3 regions of the Pseudomonas sp. BP01 genome follow, and region 3 is predicted to be linked to each of the others. Evidence: predicted binding sites of a transcription regulator. Region 3 holds the regulator's gene; each other region holds the start of a gene.
The links. Region 3 encodes FliA, which starts transcription of late flagellar genes. Its sites were predicted from a motif close to CTAAAGTTTNNNNNNNNNNNGCCGNTAA; they were not measured.

Region 1 (6,693 bases), on a different contig from region 3:
ATCGCCTGCTCTGCCGGCACCTTGAAATACACGCACCCCAGATAGAACCACGCCGCCGCAAAGGACACGCTGGCATACAGCTCACGGCGGAACACCAGTGGAATGTCGTTGCAGAAGATATCCCGCAAGATCCCGCCAAACACCCCGGTAATCACCCCACTGATCGACGCCACCAGCATGCCCTGCCCCATCTCCAGCGCGGTCATGCAGCCAATCAGGGTAAAGGCCACCAACCCCAGGGCATCGAGCACCAGGAACAGCGAGCGCAGGCGGCGCATCATCGGCGCAATGAAAATGGTCAGCAACGCCGCAAAGCTGGTCAGCACCAGGTACTCCGGGTGCTTCACCCAGGTCAGCGGGTAATGCCCGAGCAGCACGTCGCGCACCGAGCCGCCACCCAAGGCGGTGACGCAGGCAATCAGCACCACGCCGAACCAGTCCATGCCGCGACGCCCGGCAGACAAGGCGCCGGTCATGGCTTCGGCGGTGATAGCGATGAGGTAGAGCATCAACAACATGGCGCGGGTCCGTGCGAGAAAGGCGCGCAGTCTAACCAGTTGCCCAGGGCACCAAAAGGGGGCGCAGATACAATATCTGCGCCTTTTCGGCTCACAGCTTGATGAAGTGCTCGCGGTAGTGGCGCAGCTCGGCGATCGACTCGCGGATATCGTCCAGCGCCAGGTGGGTATTGCCCTTCTTGAAGCTGTCACGCACGTCCGGTGCCCAGCGCGCGGCCAGTTCCTTCAGGGTGGAGACATCCAGGTTGCGGTAATGGAAGTAGTTTTCCAGGTTGCGCATGTGGCGGTAGAGGAAGCGGCGGTCCTGGCAGATGCTATTGCCGCAGATCGGCGACTTGCCTTTGGGCACCCACTGCTCGAGGAAGGCGATGGTCTGCGCCTCGGCTTCAGCCATGCTGACCTTGCTCTCGCGCACGCGCTGGGTCAGGCCCGAAGCACCATGGGTACGGGTGTTCCATTCGTCCATGCGCGCCAGCACTTCGTCACTGTGGTGGATGGCGATCACCGGCCCTTCAGCCAGGGTGTTCAGCTGGCTGTCGGTAACGATGGTGGCCATCTCGATGATGACATCACTGTCCGGATCCAGGCCGGTCATTTCCAGGTCGATCCAGACCAGGTTCTGTGGGTTTTGCATGCAGGGGCTCCTCATATAGGCCGTCATATTAGCCTAGTGGCCAATGCACGCCCATTCACCGCATCAAAGGTAAGCGCAATGGTCCAGAGCCTGGCGTGCTAAACTGCCAGCCGTTTTCAATGCCCTACCTGGGCCTTTCTCACGGTACCTTCATGGCCAAACGCCAGCTCAATCGCCGCCAGAACTGGCGGATCGAAAAAATCCAGGGCGAGCGCGCCGCTCGCGCCGCCAAACGCGAGCAGCATGCGCTGCAGGAACTGGAAGGCGGCGACCTGGGGCCAGAGCAACTGGGCCTGGTGATCGCGCACTTTGGCGTGCAGGTAGAAGTTGAAGCCCAGGATGGCGAAACCGCAGGCCAGGTGTTCCGCTGCCATTTGCGCGCCAACCTGCCGGCGCTGGTCACCGGCGACCGTGTCGTGTGGCGTGCGGGTAACCAGGGCATCGGCGTAATCGTGGCGCAGATGCCGCGCAGCACCGAACTGTGCCGGCCAAACAACCACGGCCAACTCAAGCCGGTGGCCGCCAACGTCGACCTGATCGTGATCGTGTTCGCACCGGCGCCAGAACCGCACCCAAACCTGATCGACCGCTACCTGGTCGCGGCCGAGCACGCCGGCCTGCGCCCGCTGCTGCTGCTGAACAAGGCCGACTTGATCAACGACGAGAATGGCCCCGGCCTGCATGCGCTGCTGGAAGTCTACCGTGAACTGGGCTACCCGCTGCTGGAAGTATCGGCACACCAGGGCGACGGCATGCAGCGCCTGCAGCAGCTGCTTGACGGCCACATCAGTGTGTTCGTCGGCCAGTCAGGGGTGGGCAAGTCGTCGCTGGTCAACAGCCTGCTGCCAGATGCCGGTACCCGTGTCGGCGACCTGTCGGAATGGTCTGGCCAAGGTACCCACACCACCACCACGGCGCGGCTGTACCACTTCCCTAACGGCGGCGATCTGATCGACTCGCCGGGCATCCGTGAGTTCGGCCTTGGCCATGTCAGCCGCGACGACGTGGAAGATGGCTTTATCGAGTTCCGCGACCTGTTCGGCACCTGCCGCTTCCGCGACTGCAAGCATGACCGCGAACCGGGCTGCGCGCTGCTCAAGGCCCTGGACGAGGGGCGCATCAAGCCGCAACGCATGAACAGCTACCGCTCGATCATCGCCAGCCTGACAGAAGACAGCTACTGATCGTTGTGAGCCTTACGCGGTCCTTGTAGGAGCGGCCTTGTGTCGCGATGGGCCGCAAAGCGGCCCCAGGATTTCAGCGTTGCCGCATAGATCGCCGGGGCTGCTTTGCAGCCCATCGCGACACAAGGCCGCTCCTACAGTACCGAGCAAGGCTTACTGCTCCTTGGCCTCATCCATCTTCAGCGTGCCATCTTCAAAGATGTTCAGCTTCTGGCGCAGCTCACGCGGTTGCATCGGTGCTTGCTCAGTTGCCCCAGGGGCTTGCGGTGCGCCAGCCCCTGGCGCAGGGGCGCTAGCCGGCGGTGCAGCAGGGTCGGCGGCCGGCGCTTCCGGCGCACCCTGCTCACCCTCGATATTGCGCTGGGCCTTCTTGGTCAGCACGATGATATCGATACGGCGGTTGACCGGGTTGAACGGGTCCTTGCGGTCGAACAGCGACGACGAGGCATAACCCACCACCCGCGCCACCTGCCCGTCCGGGTAACCCCCAGCCACCAGCGCACGGCGCGCAGCGTTGGCACGGTTGGCCGACAGCTCCCAGTTGCCGAACTCACCACTGCCGGCATACGGCTTGGCATCGGTGTGGCCGCTGATGCTGATCTTGTTCGGCACCGCCTTGATGGTATCGGCCATGGCCAGCAGGATGTCTTCAAAGTACGGCTGCAAGCGGGCGCTACCGATGTCGAACATCGGCCGGTTCTCGGCATCCATGATCTGGATGCGCAGGCCGTCCTGGGTGATTTCGAACAGGATCTGGTCCTTGAACTTCTGCAGCTGCGGGTTCTCTTCCACCTTGTTCTGCAGTTCCTGCAGCAGCAACTCCAGGCGCTCGCGCTCGACCTGCTCGGCCATGGTCTCGACCTGGTCCTTGCTCATCTGGGTTGTGGACTCGGGCATCGGCTCGGATTTGACTTCCGGGTTGATGGTTTTCTCCGGTGCCAGTTCAGGCGAACCACCGAGGTCGATGACATAGGGCGTGCCGCTTTCCGTGAAGCCGATCGGGTCCTGGAAGTAGCCGGCAATGGCGATTTTCTGCTCCGGTGTGGCCGTGGACATCAACCACAGCACCAGAAAGAACGCCATCATTGCCGTAGCAAAGTCGGCAAAGGCGATTTTCCAGGCGCCGCCGTGGTGGCCGCCGCCAAAGCGCTTGACGCGCTTGACGATGATGGGCTGATTGTTTTCCATGACTCAGCGACCGCGAACCGCTTGTTCCAGCTCGGCGAAACTTGGGCGGTGCCTTGGGTACAGCACCTTGCGCCCGAACTCGACGGCCAGCGAAGGTGGCATGCCCGAGGCCGAGGCAACCAGCGAAGCCTTGATCGACTCGTAGAGGTTCAGCTCCTCCTTGGCATCGTGCTCCAGGCACTTGGCCAGCGGGCCGAAGAAGCCGTAGGCAGCCAGAATACCGAAGAAGGTACCGACCAGCGCCGCACCCACGTGCATGCCGATGGCTGCCTGGTCGCCCTCGCCCAGCGAGGCCATGGTTACCACGATACCCAGTACCGCCGCGACGATACCGAAACCAGGCATGCCGTCAGCGATGCCGGTCACCGCATGGGACGGGTGCTCCAGCTCTTCCTTCATGCTCAGCAGCTCCATGTCGAACAAGCCCTCGAGTTCGTGCGGGGCCATGTTGCCGGTGGACATGATGCGCAAGTAGTCGCACACGAACGCAGTCATGCGCTCGTCGGCCAGCACCGTCGGGTACTTGGCGAAGATAGGGCTGGCGGCGGCGTCCTCGATGTCGGCCTCGATGGCCATCATGCCTTCGCGACGGCTCTTGTTGAGGATCTCGTACACCAGGCCCAGCACCTCCAGGTAGTAGGCATGGGTGAAGCGCGAGCCGAACATCTTCATCGACTTCTTGATGACGTGCATGGTCATGTGGCCAGGGTTGGCCTGCAGAAATGCGCCAAAGGCCGCACCGCCGATGATCAGTACTTCGAACGGCTGGATCAGCGCCGCGATCTTGCCGTGGGAGAGCACGTAGCCGCCGAGCACGCTCGCGAATACGACGATGATGCCGATAATTTTAGCCATAGGTTCAAAGCACTTGCTGTCGTGGTCAGGGGAAGAGACGGGAGCTTTAAAACTCTTCTTCTACTTATCGGCAGAACTGCGCCAGACTATAGCCACTCAATGCGAAAAGCCAGTTCGGACTGATGTCAAAATGCCAATCGAAACCAAGGTGCCCGCTCAGGCTCCGCGTACGCTAGAGGCCTGGGTAAAGCTGCTAGAGAGTGTTCGCATCCCCGTGCCGAAGCACAGCTACGACCGGGTCATGGCTGCCATCCACGATAGCCGCCGCTCGCTGCGCGACATCGCCGAACTGATGCAGGACAGCCCGGCACTGGTGCTTTCGGTGATGCGCGAAGCGAATCACCCCACCAACGCCAGCCAGGCCGAGCCCGCCGAAAGCCTGGAAGTCGCCCTCAACCGCCTGGGCCTGGCGCGCAGCGAGCAACTGCTCAAGCGCCTGCCCGCGCTGCCCGTCGAAGAAATCCCGCCAGTGCTCAGCCAGTTCCAGCTGATTAGCCAGCACGCCTCGCAGCAGGCCAGCGGCCTGTTCGCCAGCCGCCTGGCACGCCTGTGGCAGGAAATTCACTGGGGCAGCCTGCTGTTCCTGTCACCGCTGTGGCCGCTGGCACTGGCCTACCCCAAGCTGCTCGACACCTGGGAGCTGCGGGTTATCCACAAGGGTGAGGACGCCGCCCAGGTAGAGGATGAGCTGTTTGGCGTGCGCATCATGGCGCTGTGCCAAACCATGGCGGAGTACTGGCGCCTGCCGCAGTGGGTAACACAGGGTTACCGCCTGCTGCTGGAGGAACGCGAACAACTGGCCCAAGTGCTGAGCATCGCCCGCGACGAAGACCTGCTCAGCCAGCAACACCGCCTGGATGCCGAGCCCGGCCTGCGCCGCTGGTTCAACCAGCCGGCCAACACCGTGCTGCTGGCCAACAACCTTGCACTGGCGGCGCAGGTGGGCTGGGACAACCCGCACCTGCTGCGCTGGCAACTGCTGACGGCGCTGTACCTGCAGACCTCGCTGGAAGACGTGCAGCAGCAAGTACACCAACAAGCTGCCGCCAGCGCCCGCCGCCACGCCAGGCATGCCCTGTTCCACCCGGCTGAAGCACTGATCTGGCCCTGGCACCAGCGCCGCCCGCACCCGGACATGCTGGCGCCGCCGCCACCCAGCAGCGACGACCTGGCGCGCTGGCGCAAGCTGTGCCAGGACCTGTTGGCCCAGCCCAGCCCGTTCACCAATACCGTGCACCTGGCCACCCAGGCCCGTGAAGCCCTGTTGGCCTGCGGCATGCAACGCATCATGCTGCTGAGCCTGGATAAAGCCAGTGACTACCTGCGCGTGCAGCAGATTGCCGGTCTACCCAAAGAGGCGGGGGCCCTGGCCCTGCAGGTGTCACAAAACAAACTGCTGCAAAAGCTGATGGCGCAGGCCGGGCAGCTGCGCATCACCCCAGAAAACCACAGCCAGTTCTCGGCCTTGCTGCCAGCCCCGCTGCGCGCCCTGTTCCGCAGCGAGCACGTGCTGCTGCGCTCGCTGGCGGTGAACGACCAGGTGCTGATGCTGATAGTGGCCGACCAGGGCTGCCGGCCTTTGGCCGATATCAGCGTGCAGGCCTTCGGCAAGACCGCACAATGCACCGAGCGGGCACTGTCGGTGTTTGCCAACCGCAAGGGCTGAGCCTTGCGCTACAATCGCCCCTCTTTCCACACTGGAGACCGTGGATGACTGACTTTTCCGGCCTGCCCCTGGTGATCGAAGCCGCGGACCTGCTGCCACGCCTGGGTTCGCCACAGCTGATCCTGGTCGACCTGAGCAGTGCCAACCGCTATGTCAGCGGGCATATCCCCGGCGCACGCTTTGTCGAAGGCAAGCGTACCCAGCTTGGCCAGCCTCCTGCGCCCGGCCTGCTGCCGCCCCTGGGCGAGCTGGAAAAACTGTTCAGCGAACTCGGCCACCGCGACGACGCTGTCTATGTGGTGTACGACGATGAAGGCGGTGGCTGGGCCGGGCGCTTCATCTGGCTGCTCGACGTGATCGGCCACAAGGCGTATCACTACCTCAATGGCGGTATCCAGGCCTGGCCGGCAGACACGTTGTCCACCGACGTGCCCGCCAGCGGCAACAGCCCGGTGCATCTGCGTATCGACAACGCCCCCACCGCCACCCGCGAGTACCTGCAAAGCCGCCTGGGCGCCGATGACCTGGTCATCTGGGACGCTCGCGGCCCGCAGGAATTCAGCGGCGAGAAGGTATTGGCAGCAAAGGGCGGGCACATACCCGGTGCTATCAACTTCGAGTGGACCGCCGGCATGGACCTCAACGACC
Region 2 (6,693 bases), on a different contig from region 3:
AGCTGGCGACTGGCACAATCACGGCGCCCGCCGCCTCGCGCTCCTTCGCCTTGGCGCTGCCAGAGGAGCCCGCCGTTGCCTATTTCGAAGCAAACGAACGGGCTGCAGCGCAGCAGGGGCGGCCAGAGGCCTTGTTCTTCGACAATGGTGCCTGTGACCATCGCCTGCTGCCCCAGGCTGTTCTGCATCGCTATTACCGCAATGCCCTGCGCAACAGCTTTGCCAGCAACAGCGTGCGCCACGGCAGTGATTGCAGCAGCCTGTACCTGCGCGCCGCCTTGGCCGACATGCTCAGGCACAACCGCAGCCTGAACGTTGGCGCCGAGCATATCTGCCTGACCCAGGGTGTGCAGATGTCGCTGACCCTGTTGGCCAGCGTGTTGCTCAAACCGGGGGATGCGGTGCTGGTCGAGCGCCTGAGTTATCCGCCGGCGTGGGAGATTTTCCGCCAGTTGGGGGCCCGACTGGTGACCGTGGACCTGGACCATGAGGGGTGCCGGGTGGACCAGATCGATGCCCTGTGCCGGCAGCACAGGGTGCGGATGATGTATTTGACGCCCCATCACCAGTTTCCGACCACGGTCAGCTTGCCAGCCGGGCGCCGGCAGCAGTTGCTGGAGCTGGCGCGGCTGCACGATTTCTGCGTGGTCGAGGAAGACTACGACTACGAATACCACTTTTCCGGGCGGCCCTATCTGCCTTTGGCCAGCGATCGCCAGCAGCGGCATGTGATTTACATCGGCACACTGTCCAAGCCCTTGGGCAGCACGTTCCGTTGCAGCTATATCGTCGCACCGGTGGAGGTAACAGCAGTGCTGGAGCGCAGGGCCACGCTGACCCTGGGGCAGGGCGATGCGGTGATGCAGCGGATGCTGGCGGACTTGATCAATGATGGCGAGCTGAAGAAGCACTTGCGCCGGGTCAACCGCGAATACCGTCGGCGTCGGCAGACCCTGTTGGCGTGCCTGCACGAGGCGTTTGGCGAGCAGATTACCGTGCAGGAGCCGGAAGGTGGGCTGGCGCTGTGGGTGCGGTTTGCCGACGCGATCAATGTGGACCAGTTGGTCGACAAGGCACTGGAGCTGGACCTGGTGGTGCGCAGCGGTCGCCAGTTCTCGCCGTTTGGTCATGCCGAGAATGCCTTGCGCCTGGGCTTTGCTTCGCTGGACGTGGATGAGATCCGGCAGGCCACCCAGCGCCTGGCGCAGGCAGCAGAAAGGTGATTTCACGACTGCGGTGATTCAATTGTCTGGTGCCGCCTGGACTGGCCTCATCGCCGGCAAGCCAGCTCCCACAGGAGTGATACAAGACCTGAGGTCAATGTGTTCCAGGTGGGAGCTGGCTCGCCGGCGATGGCCCGCACAGCGCCTGGCGCAGGCAGCAGAAAGGTGATTTCACGGTCACTGTGATTCAAATGTGTGGTGCCGCCTGGACTGGCCTCATCGCCGGCAAGCCAGCTCCCACAGGAGTGATACAAGACCTGAGGTCAATGCGGTCCAGGTGGGAGCTGGCTTGCCGGCGATGGGCCGCACAGCGGCCCTGGGGTTGAGCACGTTATCAACGTCGCCACACCTCGCCTTGTTCGGTCACTACCCAAGGCCTGTCAGCCGCATCCACCAGCACCCCGCCAACCCAGCGCTGCGCAGGGTTGTGATCAAGCCAGTGCGCCTTGCCTGCAAGCACCTGCTCGGCAAGCGGCGTCAGCCGCAGCGGTCGCTGCGCCCAAGTATCTCCCGGGCCTTCCAGCAGCAGCGGCTGTGGCGCATGGATCAACGGCTGCAGAAGCACATGAAACATCAGGTCACCGAGGTAAGGCAGCGGGTCATCCTGCATCATCAACTGCCCAAACACGCGGCCGGCCGGTAGCTCGCCGCGTGAAGCCAGCACGCGCAGCAGCAAGCGTTCGGTCAGGCTCAAGCCATCATGGGCCCCCGGCAGCTCCTGTAGCTGGCGCGCCAACGCCCCGCCCAGCAACGGCAAGGCCGGGTGCGGGTGGCCGGCGAGGCTTGCCCAGGCCTTTGGATTGGGTGCGGTGTAGGCCGCCCATGCCTCGCAGGCGAGGGCGAGTGCATCCTCACCCAGCGCACGACGTTGCGGCCACAACCAGGCCAGCAGGTCGGGCGCCAGTTGGCCGATGCCGATGAAACGCTCGATACCGGGCACCTGGTCAATTTCGATCAGCTCCAGCCGGCGCGGCAGGCCCGGCAGGCTGGCGAGTACCCGAATCAGGAACAGCTGGTCGTAAGCGTCAGCCTCGCACCACAGCACAATTTCGCTGTCGCGGTTAAGCCCGGCCAATGCACTACGCTGGGCGGCCTGACGCTGTTCAACGTCCTGGGTGCTTAGCTTGAACGCCTGCTGCACGTATGCGCTGCGAACCTGCCAGTACTGCTCATCGGGCAGCGCCGGTACAGGCCCCATGACCATGGGGTCGTCGAACATCTGGAAAGCGCCGGCAAACCCGGCGGTGCGCAAGCTGTGGGCGATGTCGTTGCCGCAGCGCCAGTGCTGCACGTTAGCCTCGTCATCGGCAGAAAAACCGGGGTGGCGTGCTGCGAACGCCACGGCATCGGCATGGGCCTTGAGCCTGGGCCAGCTGGCAAAGCCGGCCTCGCGGGCCACCAGCCATTGGGTATCGGCAAGCCGGTAGTCGGGGCCGGGCAGGCCAAGCGCGCGCAATTGCTCGCGGGCGTCGTCGGCTTGGTGGTTTTTCAGTTGGGTCAGCAAGCGCTTGGCGCGCTCGCGCAGGGCGGGCAGGTCGAGCAAGCCGTGGTGGCGTGAAGCATTTATGGCGGGCATGCCAACTCCTTAGGGGCTCGGTCCGCCGACAAGCCGGGAGCTGGTATGGGAATGTAGTGACGCGTGGCTCGGGCAACCCCTTCGCGCGGACCGCAGGCGCAGCCGGCGCCCAGGCCCCGACTTTAACGGCGCAGCGCAGCGGGTTGCAAACGATAGTTTTCCCATGGGCTGCCATGCCCCTTATAGTGGCGGGCTTTTCTCCGTCGAAGTCAAAGGAATGGCGACCATGCGCATACGCACCCTGCTTGCAGCAATCGGCACCAGCTTGTCACTGGGCTCGGTATTGGCCGCGCCAAGCCAGCCAGTACCTGTGGCTGGCGAACGTATTTCGGTAACGGTCGAGGGTACCGGGCCAGACGTCATCCTGATCCCCGGGCTGGCTTCATCCCGTGAGGTGTGGGCGGGGCTGGCCAGCACACTGCGCCAGCAGCATCGTCTGCATCTGGTGCAGGTTGCAGGCTTTGCCGGTTTGCCTGCCGTGCCCGCTGTGGACGGGCGCGTTGCCGCGCCGGTGGCCGAGGCGGTTGCAGGCTATATCCGCAGCCAGCGCCTTGAGGCGCCGGCCGTCATTGGCCATTCGCTGGGCGGTGAGGTGGCGCTGATGCTTGGCGCACGCCACCCCGAGCAGGTAGGGCGGCTGATGGTTGTCGATGCGCTGCCGTTTTACACGTTATTGATCGACCCCACGGCAACTGCCGAAACGGCTGCACCGCAGGCTGCGACATTCCGTGATGGGATGCTGCTGGCCCCGGCAGCGCAGGCCGAAGCCATGCAGCGCACAGCCATCGACCGGCTGGCCAAGACCACTGCGGCCAGGCCGGCACTGGTCGAAGCCGCGCTGCGCTCGGACCGCAGGGCGGTAGCCGATGCCACCTATGAACTGATGACCACCGACCTGCGCCCGGAGCTTGGCAGCATCCAGTCGCCGGTGCAGGTCGTCTATGCCTATGACCCCTTGTATGGCATACCCGCTGCCAGCGTCGATGCAACCTTCGCAAACGCCTACGCAGGGGCGCGAAACATCAGCTTCAAACGTATCGATGGCAGCTTCCACTTCGTCATGCTGGACCAACCGCAGGCCTTCGCGGAGGCGGTAGTCGGCTTCCTCGATCGCTGAAGTTGGCCTTGGCGCAAGTAAGTCGCAGCGTCTGACCGGCGGTCAGTGTGCAGCTGTTGGCAGCATGCCTGAGTGCTGGGCGCTGTGCGCGGCCTCTATCAGCTGCAGGTTGCGATTGCGCAGGGCGCGGTTTGCGCCTACACGCAGGTTGGAGCGCAACGCGAGGGTTTCTGCCTGCTCATACTGCCCTTGCTGCAGGCGAAGAACGCCCAGGTAGTGCAAGGTTGCCGGGTTGTTCGGCTGTATGTGCAGCGCTCGCTCCAGGGTGGCCGCTGCCTGGTCGAGCTGGCCGTCGGCATACTGCTGCGAAGCCGTCTCGATCAGCACGGTCGAGGCATTGTTGCTGCGTGCAGGCGCCGAGCGCTCGCCAGCCTGTGCATAGGCTGATGCCGCGACGCTGAACAACAGGAGCAAGGCTGACAGAACAGAAGTGCTGGGCATCGGCAGTAAACTCGGCAGGTCGTTGGCAAGCCCTTTGCCGATAGGGGGCGAGGGGATGCTATCGACCGTTGGCAAGGGTTGAAGTTCCCCCCTGAATAGCGCGATCTTCAACCCCCGGTCTCTGCCGACAACATCTGTTCGGTTACCGCCCATAACCGACTCCCTGCGCCTCAAGCCTGCGCCGGCACCTCCGATAGCAGCACACCCACCGTCGAATTTCGACCAGAAGTGGTGCCAACAAGGAGTACTGCCCGCATGCTTGCCAACCTGAAAATACGTACCGGAATGTTCTGGGTGCTGTCGCTTTTCAGCCTGACCCTGCTGTTTTCCACTGTCAGTGCCTGGTGGGCAGCAGTGGGCAGCGACCAGCAGATCACCGAGCTGGACCAGACCGCACACCAGTCCGACCGGTTGAACAATGCGTTGTTGATGGCAATTCGTTCCAGCGCCAATGTGTCCTCGGGCTTCATCGAGCAGTTGGGGGGCCATGAGGAGAGTGCAGGCAAGCGCATGGCGCTGTCGGTGGAGCTGAACGACAAGAGCCAGAAGCTGGTCGATGAATTTGTCGAAAACGCCCGCGAGCCAGCCCTGCGCATATTGGCAACCGAGCTGCAGGCTACCTTTGCCGAATACGCCAGGGCGGTGGCCGGGCAGCGGGAGGCGACCCGCCAGCGCTCGCTCGAGCAGTACTTCAAGGTCAACAGCGATGCCGGCAATGCCATGGGCCGGCTGCAAGCGCTACGCCAGCAGCTGGTTGGCGCACTGAACGAACGTGGCCAGCAGATCATGCTGGAGTCCGACCGGCGCCTGGCGCGTGCGCAATTGCTGAGCCTGGGGCTGCTGGCGGTGACCTTGCTGCTGGCTGCACTGTGCTGGGCCTTCATTGCCCAGCGTGTGCTGCACCCGCTGCGTGAAGCCGGTCGGCATTTCCAGCGCATTGCCGGTGGCGACCTGAGCGTGCCGGTGCAAGGGCAGGGCAACAACGAGATCGGCCAGCTGTTCCATGAGCTGCAGCGCATGCAGCAGAGCCAGCGCGACACCCTGGGGCAGATCAACCACTGTGCCCGGCAGCTGGACGCAGCCGCCACTGCGTTGAACGCGGTCACCGAGGAAAGCGCCAGCAACCTGCGTCAGCAGGGGCAAGAGCTGGAACAGGCAGCTACCGCTGTGACCGAAATGACCACGGCCGTGGAGGAGGTTGCGCGCAACGCCATCACCACTTCGCAGACCACCAGCGAGTCCAACCAGCTGGCCGCACAAAGCCGCCAGCAAGTCAGCGACAACATCGATGGCACCGAGGCCATGACCCGCGAGATCCAGACCAGCAGTGCGCACCTGGAGCAACTGGTGGGGCAGGTACGGGATATCGGCAAGGTACTGGAAGTGATCCGCTCGGTGTCCGAGCAAACCAACCTGCTGGCGCTCAATGCTGCCATCGAGGCGGCCCGTGCCGGTGAGGCCGGGCGGGGCTTTGCGGTGGTGGCGGATGAGGTGCGTACGCTGGCCTATCGCACGCAACAATCGACCCAGGAAATCGAACAGATGATCGGCCGCGTGCAGGCGGGCACCGAAGCGGCGGTGGCTTCGATGCAGGCCAGCACCAACCGAGCGCAGTCGACACTGGACGTGACCCTGGCCTCGGGGCAGGTGCTGGAAGGTATCTACAGTGCGATTGGCGAAATCAACGAGCGCAACCTGGTCATCGCCAGTGCGGCCGAAGAGCAAGCTCAGGTGGCGCGGGAAGTGGACCGCAACCTGCTGAACATTCGCGAGCTGTCGATCAACTCGGCGACGGGAGCGCAGCAGACCAGCGAGGCGAGCAAGGCGCTGTCGGGGCTGGTGGGGGAGATGACGGCATTGGTGGGGCGGTTCAGGGTTTGAAATGTAAACGATGTCTGCGGTTTGTACTTGGGGCAAGCCCGCTCCCGCAGTGATTGCGGCAGCTTTCAAGTTTTGTGCAAGACAGTTGCTGCCACAAGTACAGCGCCGGCCCGAAGCCGGCGCTGTACTTGTGAGAGGGGCCCGCGAAGCAGGCGCCTCGGTGCCGACAGCTCAAGCTTTTCGCAGTCGCTTTGGGCAGCTGCTCAGCCCGGCTGAGCAGCAAGGTTATTGCTGACGTTGCGCCCCAGCACCAGCACGGTGACAAAACCACAGCCCACCAACGCGGTAGCCAGGCTCAACAGCACCGCGGTGCCCATATGGTCGACCACCTGCCCGCCGAAGAACGAGCCCAGTGCAATGATCACCTGGAACATGGCCACGAACAGCGGCATGCCACGTTCAACATCCTTAGGTGCCACCACGAACATCCAGATGTTGGCGCAGGCCGGGAACGC
Region 3 (6,693 bases):
GACCATGTTCATGATTTCGTCCAGGCGCGCGGTGTCGACGCGAACGGTGGTTTCCGCTTCGCTGACAGCATGCTTCTCTACAGCCGGCGCCGGCGCACGGGGGGCCGGCGCAGGCTTGCTGGCGGCCGCAGGCGCCGGGGCAGCAGCGGCTGGTTTGGCCACTGGCAGGCTGTCGGCCTTGGCCTGGGCAGGCGCTTGCGCCTTGGCGACAGCCGGGGCCTCGGCCGCAGCAACGTCACCACCAAACTTGCCTTTGCCGTGCAACTGGTCCAGCAGGGCCTCGAACTCGTGCTCGCTGATTTCGTCGCTGGCAGCGCTGTGGTCAACCGCGACCGGCGCCGGCGCGTTGGCAGCAGGCAAGACGTCCGCCTGGAAAGTGCCCTTGCCATGCAACTGGTCGAGCAACGATTCGAATTCTTCGTCGGTAATTTCGTCGCTTGCCGCGTCTACAGGCAAGGCGACCGGTTGCACCACGACGTCGACACTGAACTGGCCTTTGCCGTGCAACTGGTCGAGCAGCGACTCGAACTCGGCATCAGTGATTTCGTCACCTTCGCCACTGACAGCCTCGCCCTGCATCTGCTCGTCGACCGCCGCTTGCGCCTTGACCGCATCGAGCGAATCGAGCAGCTGTTCAAACTCGCTATCGGTAATGTCCTGGTCATCGGCTGGGGCCGTGGCCGCAACAGGCGCCTCGGCTGACGGTGCCGGGGCCGCAGGCGGTTGCGCAACCTCGGCGCCACCGGGCTCGGCCAGGCGCGACAAGGCCGCCAGCAGCTCGGGGGTGGCCGGTGTCACCTCTGCGCGCTCGCGTACCTGGCCGAACATACTGTTGACCGTATCCAGTGCTTCAAGCACCACGTCCATCAGTTCCGCATCGACCCGGCGCTCACCTTTGCGCAGGATGTCGAACACGTTCTCGGCAATATGGCAGCACTCCACCAGCTCGTTCAGCTGAAGGAAGCCGGCGCCCCCTTTTACAGTGTGGAAACCGCGAAAGATCGCATTGAGCAGGTCGGCATCGTCAGGTCGGCTTTCCAGCTCGACCAGTTGCTCGGACAGTTGCTCAAGAATTTCGCCGGCTTCTACCAGGAAATCCTGGAGGATTTCTTCATCGGCGCCGAAGCTCATCAAACGTGCTCCTTAAAAACCCAGGCTGGACAGCAAATCATCGACATCGTCCTGACCGGACACAACGTCTTCACGCTTATCGGCATGAATCTGCGGACCTTCACCCCGAGTCGGATGTTTTTCTAGATCTTTTTCTGCGCGCAGTTGATCGTGGTCATGCTGGATACCAGCAAAACGGTCGACCTGGCTGGCCATCAGCACCAGTTTGAGCAGGTTGCTTTCCACCTCGGTCACCAGGCTGGTGACGCGCTTGATCACCTGGCCGGTCAGGTCCTGATAGTCCTGAGCCAGCAGAATATCGTTGAGATGGCCGGCAACCTTGCGGTTACCTTCAGCGCTGTGCGTCAGGAAACTGTCGACGCGTTTGACCAGCTCGCGGAACTCTGGCGCAGCCACCTCGCGGCGCATGAAACGCTGCCAGTCGGTACTCAGGGCCTTGGCTTCGCTGGACAGGTCGTTGAGCACCGGGGTGCTTTCTTCGACCAGGTCCATGGTGCGGTTGGCCGCCCCTTCGGTCAGCTTGACCACGTAAGACAGGCGCTCGGTAGCGTCGGTAATCTGCGACACCTCCTCGGCCTGTGGCATGGTCGGGTCGATCTGGAAACTGACGATAGCGCTGTGCAACTCGCGGGTGAGCTTGCCGACTTCCTGATACAGGCCACGGTCGCGGGTCTGGTTCAGCTCGTGAATCAGCTGTACCGCCTCGCCGAAACGACCCCGCTCCAGGCTTTCGACCAACTCCTGGGCATGTTTCTTCAGGGTCGATTCGAACTCGCCCAATGACGTTTGTGATGAATCCATGGCGCGCCCCCTGACGTGACTCAGCCGTTGACGCGTTCGAAGATCTTCTCGATCTTTTCTTTGAGCACCTGGGCGGTGAACGGCTTGACGACATAGCCATTGACCCCGGCCTGGGCCGCTTCGATGATCTGGTCGCGCTTGGCCTCAGCGGTCACCATAAGCACAGGCAAGTGCTTCAGTTGCTCGTCGGCACGCACTTTGCGCAGCAAGTCGATGCCGGACATGCCGGGCATATTCCAGTCGGTTACCAGGAAGTCGTAGGCGCCCCTTTGCAGCATCGGCAGCGCCGTGGTGCCATCGTCGGCTTCTTCGGTGTTGGTGAAGCCCAGGTCACGCAACAGGTTCTTGATGATCCGCCGCATCGTCGAAAAGTCGTCAACGATGAGGATTTTCATGTTCTTGTCCAATTAGACCTCCAAGCAGTCTCAAACGCGCCCGGCCGACCGGGCACGCACTCATTCAATTCGGTACAACGTGGAAAAAGCACGTGGAAAACGACTGCAACGACACCGGGCTCAACGTGCCCGCCATTCCCCCAGGCGGCTGCGCAACCGAGCGGCACACTGGCTGTGCAGCTGGCTGACCCGCGACTCGCTGACCCCAAGCACCTCGCCGATTTCCTTGAGGTTCAGCTCTTCGTCGTAGTACAGCGCCAGCACCAGGCGCTCACGCTCCGGCAGGTTGGCAATGGCCTCGGTCAGGGCAGCCTGGAAGCGCTCGTCCTCCAGGCCACGCGCAGGTTCGACATGGCCACTGGCGCCGTCCTCGTGCAGCCCTTCGTGCTCGCCGTCCTGCAACAGGTCGTCAAAGCTGAACAGGCGGCTGCCCAGGGTATCGTTCAAGATCCCGTAGTAATCATCGAGACTCAATTGGAGTTCGGCAGCAACTTCATGATCTTTAGCGTCTCGGCCGGTTCTGGCTTCAACGGCACGCATCGCGTCACTGACCATGCGGGTGTTGCGGTGCACCGAACGCGGTGCCCAGTCGCCCTTGCGCACCTCGTCCAGCATGGCCCCGCGGATGCGGATGCCGGCATAGGTTTCAAAGCTGGCGCCTTTGCTGGCGTCATACTTGTTGGCCACTTCAAGCAGGCCGATCATGCCGGCCTGGATCAAGTCCTCGACCTGCACGTTGGCCGGCAACCGCGCCAACAGGTGGTAGGCAATGCGCTTGACCAGTGGGGCGTAGCGTTCGATCAGCTCGTACTGGGCGTCTTTCGCTGCCCGGCTGTACATCTTGAAGCCGCTGGCATTCATAGCACGGGTCCCGCGCTGGTGGGCTGCACCAGGCGCTCGACAAAGAATTCCAGGTGGCCGCGCGGATTGGCTGGCAGCGGCCAGCTGTCAACCTTCTGGGCAATCGCCTTGAAGGCCAGCGCGCACTTGGAACGCGGGAAGGCTTCGTAGACGGCGCGCTGCTTCTGCACCGCCTTGCGCACACACTCGTCGTACGGCACCGCGCCCACGTACTGCAGGGCCACGTCGAGGAAGCGGTCGGTGACCTTGGTCAGCTTGGCGAACAGGTTGCGCCCTTCCTGCGGGCTTTGCGCCATGTTGGCCAGCACGCGGAAACGATTCATCCCGTAGTCGCGGTTGAGCAGTTTGATCAGGGCGTAGGCATCGGTGATCGAGGTAGGCTCGTCGCAGACCACCAGCAGGACTTCCTGGGCTGCGCGAACGAAGCTGACCACCGACTCACCAATCCCCGCCGCAGTGTCGATCACCAGTACGTCGAGGTTGTCACCGACTTCACTGAACGCCTGGATCAGCCCGGCATGCTGGGCCGGGGCCAGGTGCACCATGCTCTGGGTGCCCGAGGCCGCGGGGACGATGCGCACGCCGCCAGGGCCTTGCAACATCACGTCACGCAGCTCGCAGCGCCCTTCGATGACATCGGCCAGGGTACGTTTGGGGGTAAGGCCCAGCAAAACGTCGACGTTGGCCAGGCCCAGGTCCGCGTCAAGCAGCATGACCCTGCGGCCGAGTTCGGCCAGCGCCAGGGACAAGTTCACTGAAACGTTAGTCTTGCCGACGCCACCTTTGCCACCGGTCACGGCGATCACCTGTACGGGATGCATGCTACCCATGTCTGTTCTTTACCTTGTCTCGCTGGGACTCAGGCCACACGTGGGGCAATTCTGCGTACCCCTTGGCATAGCTACTTTGCACACGCTTCATGGTCAACCCGCCCGCCGGGGGTTGTGATAGAGATCAGCGAACATGTCGGCCATGGCCTCTTCGCTGGGCTCGTCCTGCTGCTGCACATTGACCGCACGGGAAACCAGCTGGTGGCCGCGCGGCAGGTGCAGGTCGTCCGGAATGCGCGGGCCATCGGTCAGGTAGGCCACGGGCAGTTCATGACTGATGGCAAGGCTCAACACATCGCCAAGGCTTGCCGTTTCATCCAGCTTGGTCAGGATACAACCGGCCAGGCCACAGCGCTTGTAGCTGTGGTAGGCGGCGGTCAGTACCTGCTTTTGGCTGGTGGTGGCCAGCACCAGGTAATTCTTCGCGGCAATGCCACGCCCGGCCAGGGTTTCCAGCTGCATGCGCAGAGCCGGATCGCTGGCCTGCAGGCCGGCGGTATCGATCAGCACGACGCGCTTGCGCAAAAGCGGTTCCAGCGCCGCAGCCAGCGACTGCCCCGGGTCGACGTAGGTCACTGGCACGTTGAGGATGCGGCCCAAGGTCTTGAGCTGCTCCTGGGCGCCGATACGGAAGCTGTCCATGCTCACCAGCGCCAGGTTCTGCGCGCCGTACTTGAGCACGTAGCGGGCCGCCAGCTTGGCCAGGGTGGTGGTCTTGCCCATGCCGGCCGGGCCAACCATGGCAATCACCCCACCCTCTTCGATCGGCTCGATTTCAGGAATGTCGATCATCCGCGCCAGGTGCGCCAGCAGCATGCGCCAAGCCTGGCGAGGTTCTTCGATCTCGGTGGTCAGGTCCAGCAACTCACGGGCGATCGGCCCGGACAGGCCGATGCGCTGCAAGCGGCGCCAGAGGTTGGCCTGCTGTGGCTTGCTGCCCTGCAGCTGGGTCCAGGCCAGCGAACCGAGCTGCACTTCCAGCAGCTCGCGCAGGCCCGACAGCTCGGAGCGCATGGCATCGAACAGGCGCGGGTCGACCGGCGCAGCAGCAGGGGCAGCGGCAGCCTCAGGGGCATCGACGTGCGGCTCGATCAACGGCTCGGCGGCCGTCAGCGACTGCCCGGCAAACAATTGGCGGTTGTTGTCGCTGCTGTCCTGGCGGTGGTCCAGCTCGGCCTGGGCAGTGGCGATGCGCGTATGGGTCTTGCGCAGCTCTTCTTCCAGCTCGGCGTTGGGCACACGCGGGGCCAGGGCGGACAGCTTGTAGTCCAGCGCGGCCGTCAGTTCGACACCACCGGCAATACGGCGGTTGCCAATGATCGCGGCATCGGCGCCCAGCTCGTCACGGACCAGTTTCATGGCCTGACGCATATCGGCGGCGAAAAATCGCTTAACTTGCATTATCCACTACCTCAGCCGTTAGGGCCCACGGTGGCAACGATGGTGACTTGCTTGTTGTCCGGTATTTCCTGATACGCCAGAACATGCAAATTCGGTACAGCCAGGCGACCGAAACGCGACAGCATGGCGCGGATCGGGCCGGCGACCAGCAGGATGGCCGGCTGGCCCTGCATTTCTTGGCGCTGGGCCGCTTCGATCAGCGAACGTTGCAGCTTCTCGGCCATGCTCGGCTCCAGAAGAACACCATCTTCCTGACCTTGCCCGGCCCTTTGCAGACTATTGAGCAAAATCTGTTCCAACCTTGGCTCCAAGGTAATCACTGGCAGCTCCGACTCAACGCCGACAATGCTTTGCACGATGGCGCGACACAATCCGACGCGCACCGCCGCCACCAGCGCGGCGGTATCTTGACTCTTGCCGGCGTTGTTCGCGATGGCCTCGGCGATACTGCGAATATCACGCACCGGCACCTGTTCCGACAACAGCGCTTGCAGCACCTTGAGCAGGCCCGACAAGGAAATGACACCCGGCACCAGCTCTTCTGCCAGTTTAGGCGATGCCTTGGACAGTACCTGCAACAGTTGCTGAACCTCTTCGTGGCCGATCAGCTCGTGGCAGTGCTTCTGCAGGATCTGGTTGAGGTGGGTGGCCACCACGGTGCTTGCGTCGACCACGGTGTAGCCCAGCGACTGCGCCTGGGACCGCTGGCCGACGTCGATCCACACAGCCTCCAGGCCAAACGCCGGGTCACGCGCGGCAATCCCGTTCAGGGTGCCGAACACTTGCCCGGGGTTGATCGCCAGCTCCCGGTCGGGGTAAATCTCCGCTTCTGCCAGGATCACCCCCATCAGGGTGAGGCGATAGGCGCTGGGCTGCAGGTCGAGGTTATCGCGAATGTGCACGGTGGGCATGAGGAAACCCAGGTCCTGGGACAGTTTCTTGCGCACCCCCTTGATCCGCGCCAGCAACTGGCCGCCCTGGTTGCGATCGACCAGCGGGATCAGCCGGTAGCCGACTTCCAGGCCGATCATGTCGATGGGCGTCACGTCGTCCCAGCCCAGCTCCTTGGTATCAAGCGCGCGCTGCGGCGAGGGCAGCAGGTCTTGCTGGCGCTGCGCCTCCTGCTGCGCGTCCAGCTTGGCCTTGTGCTGTTTCTTCCACACCAGGTAGGCGCCGCCACAGGCCAGCAGGCCAAGGCTGAGGAAGGCCACGTGGGGCATGCCCGGCACCAGCCCCATCACGATCATCAGCGCGCCGGACACCGCCAGGGCCTT

Region 1: motA (flagellar motor stator protein MotA) is a predicted target of FliA. The motif match lies at 4,444-4,471, and genes of this name have one in related genera.
Region 2: JOY50_RS02730 (methyl-accepting chemotaxis protein) is a predicted target of FliA. The motif match lies at 4,527-4,554, and genes of this name have one in related genera.

Annotation. Positions count from the first base shown of each region.
Region 1 covers NZ_JAFBKA010000018.1:15,791-22,483, reverse strand. Annotated here, with positions in the region: gene JOY50_RS17195 (trimeric intracellular cation channel family protein) at 1-518, opposite strand, end outside; gene orn (oligoribonuclease) at 610-1,152, opposite strand; gene rsgA (small ribosomal subunit biogenesis GTPase RsgA) at 1,305-2,336, shown strand; gene motB (flagellar motor protein MotB) at 2,490-3,524, opposite strand; gene motA (flagellar motor stator protein MotA) at 3,528-4,379, opposite strand; gene JOY50_RS17170 (HDOD domain-containing protein) at 4,510-6,045, shown strand; gene JOY50_RS17165 (rhodanese-like domain-containing protein) at 6,090-6,693, shown strand, end outside.
Region 2 covers NZ_JAFBKA010000002.1:135,278-141,970, forward strand. Annotated here, with positions in the region: gene JOY50_RS02710 (PLP-dependent aminotransferase family protein) at 1-1,223, shown strand, start outside; gene JOY50_RS02715 (DUF1835 domain-containing protein) at 1,558-2,799, opposite strand; gene JOY50_RS02720 (alpha/beta fold hydrolase) at 3,026-3,916, shown strand; gene JOY50_RS02725 (tetratricopeptide repeat protein) at 3,959-4,357, opposite strand; gene JOY50_RS02730 (methyl-accepting chemotaxis protein) at 4,613-6,238, shown strand; gene JOY50_RS02735 (MFS transporter) at 6,442-6,693, opposite strand, start outside.
Region 3 covers NZ_JAFBKA010000001.1:136,410-143,102, forward strand. Annotated here, with positions in the region: gene JOY50_RS00570 (chemotaxis protein CheA) at 1-1,131, opposite strand, end outside; gene JOY50_RS00575 (protein phosphatase CheZ) at 1,144-1,932, opposite strand; gene JOY50_RS00580 (chemotaxis response regulator CheY) at 1,953-2,327, opposite strand; gene fliA (RNA polymerase sigma factor FliA) at 2,448-3,188, opposite strand; gene fleN (flagellar synthesis regulator FleN) at 3,185-4,018, opposite strand; gene flhF (flagellar biosynthesis protein FlhF) at 4,112-5,419, opposite strand; gene flhA (flagellar biosynthesis protein FlhA) at 5,431-6,693, opposite strand, start outside.